Regions from separate parts of the Streptomyces sp. NPDC045701 genome, predicted to be linked through region 1. Evidence: riboswitches for the same ligand, from Rfam matches in the RefSeq annotation. Region 1 holds a riboswitch; the other holds the start of a gene.
What was found. A riboswitch is a leader RNA that binds a small molecule or an ion and turns the genes downstream of it on or off. The one in region 1 is predicted to bind glycine.
Positions count from the first base shown of each region.

Region 2: another riboswitch for glycine. It lies ahead of gcvT (glycine cleavage system aminomethyltransferase GcvT); the one in region 1 lies ahead of gcvP (aminomethyl-transferring glycine dehydrogenase).

Region 1 is NZ_JBWKJV010000006.1:10,132-14,494, forward strand. It holds gene AC07DW_RS09385 (DNA polymerase IV) at 1-715, shown strand, start outside; gene AC07DW_RS09390 (PRC-barrel domain-containing protein) at 643-1,008, opposite strand; glycine riboswitch at 1,122-1,221, shown strand; gene gcvP (aminomethyl-transferring glycine dehydrogenase) at 1,405-4,290, shown strand.
Region 2 is NZ_JBWKJV010000015.1:128,799-133,161, reverse strand. It holds gene glyA (serine hydroxymethyltransferase) at 1-306, opposite strand, end outside; gene gcvH (glycine cleavage system protein GcvH) at 319-696, opposite strand; gene gcvT (glycine cleavage system aminomethyltransferase GcvT) at 764-1,879, opposite strand; glycine riboswitch at 2,034-2,126, opposite strand; gene AC07DW_RS18420 (AAA family ATPase) at 2,300-2,965, shown strand; gene AC07DW_RS18415 (enhanced serine sensitivity protein SseB) at 3,141-3,881, shown strand; gene AC07DW_RS18410 (enhanced serine sensitivity protein SseB C-terminal domain-containing protein) at 3,918-4,363, shown strand, end outside.

The DNA.
Region 1 (4,363 bases):
GCGGGGCGCGGGGCGGTCGGGGCGGACGGTGGTGCTGAAGGTCCGGCGGTACGACTTCTCGACGCTGACCCGGTCGGAGACGCTGCGGGGGCCGACGGACGACCCCGTGGTGGTGCGGGAGGCGGCGGCGCGGCTGCTGGAGGCGGTGGACACCACCGGGGGCGTGCGGTTGCTGGGCGTGGGGGTCACGGGGCTCGCGGACTACACGCAGGAGGACCTGTTCGCGCAGGCCGCGGCGGAGAGGGCGGCCGCCGGGGCGGGTGGCACGGAGGAGGGGGGAGTGCCGACGGGCGGTGCGGGCGCGGGTGGGGCGGAGGGGGACGGCCCCGAGGGGAAGCGGTCGGCCGCGGGAGCCGCGGTGGCGGGGGTTCCGGTGGGTTCCGGTGGGGCGGACGGGCAGGGTGGGCCGGCCGGACCGGAGGACGCGGTGGGCGCGGCGGAGGCGGCTCGGGAGGAGCGGCGGTGGATGGCCGGCCAGGACGTGCGGCACACCGAGTACGGCGCCGGGTGGGTGCAGGGCAGCGGGCTGGGGCGGGTGACCGTGCGGTTCGAGGAGCCGTGGTCGACGCCGGGGCGGGTGCGCACCTTCCGGGCCGACGACCCGGAGCTGGAGCCGTCCGATCCGCTGCCCCTCGTGGCGGGTCAGTCCTCCTGGCCGGCGAGCTTGCCGAAGTCGCGGTCCGTGGAGGGCGGCGGCGGGAGCGCCAGGCCGTAGTGGTGGTAGAGCTGGAGCTCCTGCTCGGGCGAGAGATGACGGCCGACGCCGAAGTCGGGAGCGTCCTTGATCAGGGCGCGGTCGAAGGGGACGTGCAGGCCGTCCTCCGCCACGTCGCTGGGCTCCAGGGGGACGAAGGCATCGCGGCTGAACAGGCCCGTCCGGACGGCGGCCCACTCGGGCTCGCCCGTCGCGTCGTCCAGGTAGACCTCGTCGATGGTCCCGAGCTTGTGGCCGTCGCGGTCGAAGGCCTTGCGGCCGATCAGGCTGCGCGGATCGATATCGGTCTGCACGGTCCCTCCATCTGCTCGCAACCGCTGGTAAGCACTACGAAAGTGCACTTCGGTGACGTCGGCCACTCGAGGGATCGGGCGGGGACCGCGCTGGTAGGCTGGCAGACGGCCGCTGACCCCGTGCGGGAGAGTCCTCCGGAGAAACCTTTCGGAGGCGCCGAAGGAGCAAATCCTCCCCGGAATCTCTCAGGCACCCGGTACCGCACGGATGAGGTCACTCTGGAAAGCAGGGCGGGCGTCGGACGGCATCCGCTCTCACCGACGGTGAAAGCCGGTCCGGCCCGTTTTCGGGCAGGCCCGGTGAAGCTCTCAGGTTGAGATGACAGAGGGGGAGGCCGTCCGGGCACCCGCGCCGTGGTGCCCCTCGCAGGTCGTATCGACCAGGAGGCCTCCGCCATGACCGCCAACCGCACTCCGCTCTCCGTACTCGAACAGGGCATCCCGTTCGAGCAGCGGCACATCGGGCCCGACGAAGAGGCCCGCGCCAAGATGCTGGCGCAGGTGGGCTACGGTTCGCTCGACGAGCTCACGGCCGCCGCGGTGCCGGATGTGATCAAGAGCGCCGAGGCCCTGGGCCTCCCCGACGCGCGCACCGAGGCCGAGGTCCTGGCCGAGCTCCGCTCGCTCGCCGACCGCAACCAGGTGCTCGCCCCGATGATCGGCCTCGGCTACTACGGCACGTTCACGCCGCCGGTCATCCTGCGGAACGTGATGGAGAACCCCGCCTGGTACACCGCGTACACGCCGTACCAGCCGGAGATCTCGCAGGGCCGCCTGGAGGCGCTCCTCAACTTCCAGACGATGGTCGCCGACCTCACCGGTCTGCCCACCTCCGGCGCCTCGCTGCTCGACGAGGGCACCGCCGCGGCCGAGGCCATGTCGCTGGCCCGCCGCGTCGGCAAGGTCAAGAACGGTGTCTTCCTGGTCGACGCCGACGCCCTGCCGCAGACCATCGCCGTCATCGAGACCCGCGCCGAGCCCACCGGTGTCGAGGTCGTCGTCGCCGACCTCAGCGAGGGCATCCCGGCCGGGATCGCCGAGCGTGGCGTCTTCGGCGTACTGCTTCAGTACCCCGGCGCCTCGGGTGCCGTGCGGGACATCAAGGCCGTCATCGACCAGGCGCACGAGCTCGGCGCGATCGTCACCGTCTCCGCCGACCTGCTGGCGCTGACCCTGCTGACCTCGCCCGGTGAACTGGGCGCCGACATTGCGGTGGGCACCACCCAGCGCTTCGGCGTGCCGATGGGCTTCGGCGGCCCGCACGCCGGATACATGGCCGTCCGCGACACCTTCGCCCGCAGCCTGCCGGGCCGGCTCGTCGGCGTCTCCGTCGACGCCGACGGCAACCAGGCGTACCGGCTCGCGCTGCAGACCCGTGAGCAGCACATCCGCCGGGAGAAGGCGACCAGCAACATCTGCACCGCTCAGGTGCTGCTCGCCGTGATGGCCGGCATGTACGCGGTCTACCACGGCCCCGACGGCCTGAAGCAGATCGCCCGGCGCGTCCACCGCTACGCCGCCGTCCTCGCCGAGGGCCTGCGGGCCGGCGGCGTGGAGGTCGTCCACGACACGTTCTTCGACACCGTGACCGTCCGCGTGCCGGGCAAGGCCGCCGACGCCGTCGCCGCCGCCCGCGAGAACGGGGTGAACCTGCGCCTGGTCGACGCCGACCACATCTCCGCGGCCTGCGACGAGACCACCGGCCGCGCCCAGATCGCCGCCGTGTGGGACGCCTTCGGCGTGCACGGCGACATCGAGGCGCTCGACGCCGCCACCGCCGACGTCCTGCCCGAGGAGCGCCTGCGCTCCGACGCGTACCTCACGCACCCGGTCTTCCACGCGCACCGCTCCGAGACCGCGATGCTGCGCTACCTGCGCAAGCTCGCCGACCGCGACTACGCGCTGGACCGCGGCATGATCCCGCTGGGCTCCTGCACCATGAAGCTGAACGCGACCACCGAGATGGAGCCGGTGACCTGGCCGGAGTTCGGCCAGATGCACCCCTTCGCGCCGGTCGACCAGGCGCAGGGCTACCTGACCCTCATCCGTGAGCTGGAGGAGCGCCTCGCCGAGGTGACCGGCTACGACAAGGTCTCCATCCAGCCCAACGCCGGTTCGCAGGGCGAACTGGCCGGTCTGCTCGCGGTCCGCGCGTACCACCGCGCCAACGGCGACACGCAGCGCACCGTCTGCCTGATCCCGTCGTCCGCGCACGGCACCAACGCGGCCAGCGCCGTGATGGCCGGGATGAAGGTCGTGGTCGTCAAGACCGCCGACGACGGCGAGATCGACGTCGAGGACCTGCGCGCCAAGATCGAGCAGTACCGCGACGAGCTGTCCGTCCTGATGATCACGTACCCGTCCACGCACGGCGTGTTCGAGGAGCACGTCGCGGACATCTGCGCCCAGGTCCACGAGGCCGGCGGCCAGGTGTACGTGGACGGCGCCAACCTCAACGCCCTGGTGGGGCTGGCCAAGCCGGGCGAGTTCGGCGGCGACGTCTCGCACCTGAACCTGCACAAGACGTTCTGCATCCCGCACGGCGGCGGCGGCCCCGGCGTCGGGCCGGTCGGCGTGCGGGAGCACCTCGCCCCGTACCTGCCCAACCACCCGCTCCAGCCGAGCGCCGGCCCGGACACGGGCGTCGGCCCGATCTCGGCGGCTCCGTGGGGCTCGGCCGGCATCCTGCCGATCTCCTGGGCGTACGTCCGGCTCATGGGCGGCGAGGGCCTCAAGCGCGCGACGCAGGTCGCCGTCCTCGCGGCCAACTACATCGCCAAGCGCCTGGAGCCGCACTACCCGATGCTCTACACCGGCCCGGCCGGTCTGGTCGCCCACGAGTGCATCGTGGACCTGCGCCCGATCTCCAAGGCGACCGGCGTCAGCGTCGACGACATCGCCAAGCGGCTGATCGACTACGGTTTCCACGCCCCGACCATGTCCTTCCCGGTGGCCGGCACGCTGATGATCGAGCCGACCGAGAGCGAGGACCTGGCCGAGCTCGACCGGTTCTGCGACACGATGATCGCGATCCGCGCGGAGATCGAGAAGGTCGCCTCGGGCGAGTGGCCCGCGGACGACAACCCGCTGCGCAACGCCCCGCACACGGCGTCCGCGCTGGGCGGCGAGTGGTCGCACGCGTACAGCCGTGAGGAGGCGGTCTTCCCGGCCGGCGTCTCGGCGGCGGACAAGTACTGGCCTCCGGTGCGCCGCATCGACGGTGCGTTCGGCGACCGCAACCTGGTCTGCTCCTGCCCGCCGCTGGACGAGTACGACAACTGACGTCCGGCCGCGGCGGGGCCACGGCGAAGGGCCGGTACGGAGGTGGACTCCGTACCGGCCCTTCGCCGTGCGT
Region 2 (4,363 bases), on a different contig from region 1:
GTTGGCCTGGGCGCCCGAGTGCGGCTGGACGTTGGCGTGCTCGGCGCCGAACAGCGCCTTGATGCGGTCGATCGCGATCTGCTCGACGACGTCGACGTGCTCGCAGCCGCCGTAGTACCGGCGGCCGGGGTAGCCCTCGGCGTACTTGTTGGTCAGGACGGAGCCCTGGGCCTCCATGACCGCCACCGGAGCGAAGTTCTCCGAGGCGATCATCTCGAGGGTGGACTGCTGGCGGTGGAGCTCGGCGTCGACGGCGGCGGCGACGTCCGGGTCCAGCTCGTGGAGAGGGGTGTTCAGAAGCGACATCGGGGAGGGTCCTTAGCTGCCGGAGAACTCGGTGTACTCGTCGGCGGAGAGCAGGTCCTTCGGCTCGTCCGCGACGCGTACCTTGAACAGCCAGCCGCCCTCGAACGGGGCGGTGTTCACCAGCGACGGGTCGTCGACGACGTCCTGGTTCGCCTCGACGACCTCACCGGTCACCGGCGAGTACAGGTCGCTGACGGACTTGGTCGACTCCAGCTCACCACAGGTCTCGCCCGCGGTCACCGTGTCGCCGACCGCCGGGAGCTGGACGTACACGACGTCGCCGAGGGCGTTCGCCGCGTGCTCCGTGATGCCGACCGTCGAGACGCCGTCCTCGGCGGCCGACAGCCACTCGTGCTCCTTGCTGTAGCGCAGCTGCTGGGGGTTGCTCATGACTGGAATTCTCCTGTACGCGGGGGAGTGCTGGTGAACGGGGGAGTGCTGGGTGTGGTGCGGGTGGTCACTTCTGGCGCTTGTAGAAGGGCAGCGCCACGACCTCGTACGGCTCATGGGTACCGCGGATGTCGACTCCGACCCCCGCGGAGCCCGGTTCGGCGTGCGCCGCGTCCACGTACGCCATGGCGATCGGCCTGCCCAGCGTCGGCGACGGGGCGCCGGAGGTGATCTCGCCGACGACCTCGCCCCCGGCGACCACGGACATGCCGGCGCGCGGGACGCGGCGGCCCTCGGCGACCAGGCCCACGAGCTTGCGCGGCGGGGCGGTCCCGGCCCGCTCGGCGGCGTCCGTCAGCGCCTCGCGGCCCACGAAGTCGCCTTCCTTCTCGAACTTGACGACCCGGCCCAGGCCCGCGTCGAACGGGGTGAGGGACGTCGTCAGCTCGTGCCCGTACAGCGGCATGCCCGCCTCCAGGCGCAGCGTGTCGCGGCAGGACAGCCCGCACGGGATCAGGCCCACGGGGGCGCCCGCCTCCAGCAGCGCCTGCCACAGCTTCTCCGCGTACCGCGGCTCCACGAACAGCTCGAAGCCGTCCTCGCCCGTGTAGCCGGTACGGGCGATCAGCGCGGGCACGCCCGCGACGGTGCCCGGCAGGCCCGCGTAGTACTTCAGCCCGTCCAGGTCGGCGTCGGTGAGCGACTTCAGGATGCCGGGGGACTCCGGGCCCTGGACGGCGAGCAGCGCGTACGCGTCGCGGTCGTCCCGTACGACGGCGTCGAAACCGGCGGCGCGGGCGGTGAGCGCGTCCAGGACGACCTGCGCGTTGGAGGCGTTGGCGACGACCATGTACTCCCGCTCCTGGAGCCGGTACACGATCAGGTCGTCGAGGATGCCGCCGTCCTCGCGGCAGATCATCGTGTAGCGGGCGCGGCCGACACCGACGCTGCCGATGTTGCCGACGAGCGCGAAGTCCAGGAAGTCCGCGGCCTGCGGACCGGTGACGGTGATCTCACCCATGTGGGAGAGGTCGAACAGTCCGGCCTTGGTACGGACGGCGTTGTGCTCGTCGCGCTCACTCCCGTACCGCAGCGGCATGTCCCAGCCCGCGAAGTCGGTCATGGTCGCGCCCAGCGCGCGATGCGCGGCATCGAGGGCGGTCAGGCGGGGGGCAGTGCTCATGGATGTGACTCCCAGGTCCCAGGACGGGCATGGCTCGAAGACGATCCTCCCCATCTGTCATCGGAACCTGAGAGGTTCACCGTGACCGCGCGGGGACGGCCTTCGGCTTGCACCTTGGGTGGAGCCGCCACGGCGGCCCGCTTTTCAGATCTGCCTCATCCACGCGGTACGGGGCCTGAGAGATTCAAGGGAGGAACTTGCTCCTTCGGCGCCCGGGCGGGACCCGGGACTCTCCCGCGCGGATTCAAGCGGCCGGTATGCGGTTGTGCGCGCAACGGTGTGCGTCGGCGCGCACATCATTGCACGAGGCATCTCCTCGGCAAATCGCTTGTGGCTTATTACCCTTTCTTTACACTTCTTGGGCAAGGGTCGGGTCAGCCGACCCAGGGACCCGACAGGGTCCGAGCAGGGGGAGTAGCGATGACGTTGCAGCGGAGCGGGGCGTACGCGACGACCGCGGGCGTGCCCGCCCAGCCGGGCCTGCCCGCGCGGGGCCGTGCGGCGGCCGGCGCGTTGCCGGTCGTGCGCGACCTGCGGGACAGGCACGGCCGGGTACCCCGGACGCTGACCTTCGCGGCCGGTGACCTGGTGGTGGTCTCGGGGCTGCCGGGCAGCGGCAAGTCCACGCTGATCGCCCGGACGGCCCAGGACCGCGGCATCGACTCGCAGGACGCCCGCGAGCGGTGGGAGCACCGGGTGCCGGGGCCACTGCCGTACGCGGTCTACCGCCCCCTCGTCCGGATCGCGCACTACGCGGGGCTGCGGCGGGCGCTGCGCTCGGGGCGGAGCGTCGTCGTCCACGACTGCGGTACGCAGGCCTGGGTGCGGCGCTGGCTGGCCCGGGAGGCCGCCCGGCGCGGCAGATCCCTGCACCTGCTCCTGCTGGACGTCCCGCCCGGCACCGCGCGGGAGGGCCAGCGCGAGCGGGGCCGCGGCGTGTCCGGGTACGCCTTCGGGCGGCACCGCAGGGCGGTGGGGCGGCTGGTGCGGGACGCGGAGCGGGGCGTGGTGCCGCGCGGGTGCGCGTCCGCCGTGCTGATGGACCGGCCCGCGGCGTCGGCGCTGACCCGGATCACGTTCGGCTGACCCGGAGCACGTTCCGCCGACCGGGATCGCGTCCGCGCCGGCCCCCGCACGTCCGCGCCGGCCCCCGCACGTCCGCGCCGGCCCGGAGCACGTTCCGCCGGTCCGCCGCCCGGGTGCCCCGCGTTAGGGTGCTGCGGGCAGCGACACGCACGCGCGGGAAGGACCAGGAGCACCAGTGGACACTGCATGGCCGGGCAACGAACTGGAAGAGGTGCTCGCCGCCTCGCTCGGCAACCCCGCGGCCGGAGGGCGGATCGTCGAGGTACTGGGCCGCAGCCACGTCTGGGTGCCCCTGCCGGGCGGCGGCTCGCCCGACAGCCCGAACCTGGACCTGCCGACCCTGGAGATCGACGGCCAGGCGTACGTGCCGGTCTTCAGCTCCGAGGCGCAGTTCGCCCAGTGCGTCGGCGCCCACATGGCGTACGCCGTCGCCCCGGCGGTCGAGTTCGCGCGCGGCCTGCCGCCCCAGCTCGGCATCGCGGTGAACCCGGGCGGTGCCGTCGGCGCGCCCCTGCCGCCGCCCGCCGTCGCCGAGCTGTGCCGGACCGGCCGCACCCCGCTGGACGGGCCGGCGAGCGGCGCCCGCGTACGCCTGTTCGAGCCGGACTGGCAGGAGGACCCGGTCGACTTCCTGGCGGCCGCGGCCGCCGAGTTCGACGCGACCGCCACGGTCCTGACCGCCCGCCGCTGCCTGGCCAGCATCGAGGGCGACAGCCCGACCCTGTTCGTCGGCGTACAGCTCTCCTCCTGGGAGGGCGCCGACCGTAACGTACCGATGGACGCCCTCGGCCGGGCGCTCGGCCGGACACCGGTGCCGTGGCCGGTCAACCTGGTCCTGCTCGACATAGCGCAGGACCCGGTGGGCGACTGGATGCTGGAGAAGATACGACCCTTCTACCGGCGCGGGCACGCATAAGCTGGTCGGGTGGACGGAAGAGGGGCGGGACCCAGGGTGAGCGCGTCAGGCACCGCGGCGGCCGGGCAGGTCGAGCACATGCTGAGCCAGGTGACGCCCGGGCGCTACGACGCGTACGAGCGGCTCCTGCACGCCCTCGCCGACGGCCGGCTGTGGATGCTGCTCTGGCACGGCCAGGCCGGCTCGCCCGACGCCCAGTACGGCAACATGGAGGTCGACGGCCTCGGGTACGCCCCGTGCGTCACCTCCGCCCAGGAGCTCGCCGTCTCCGGCTGGAACCGCGCCCACGAGGTCATCGGCGGCCGCGACATCGCCCGCGCCCTCTACCCCGACCGCTGGGGCATCTGGCTCAACCCGCACGCGCCGGGCGGCGGCGTCGGCATCCCGTGGCCCGACCTGCGCCGTATCGCCACCGGCCTCGACCGGATGCCCGCCGGCCCGCTGAAGCTGTCCGAGCCGGGCATCCAGATCCCGCAGTTCTA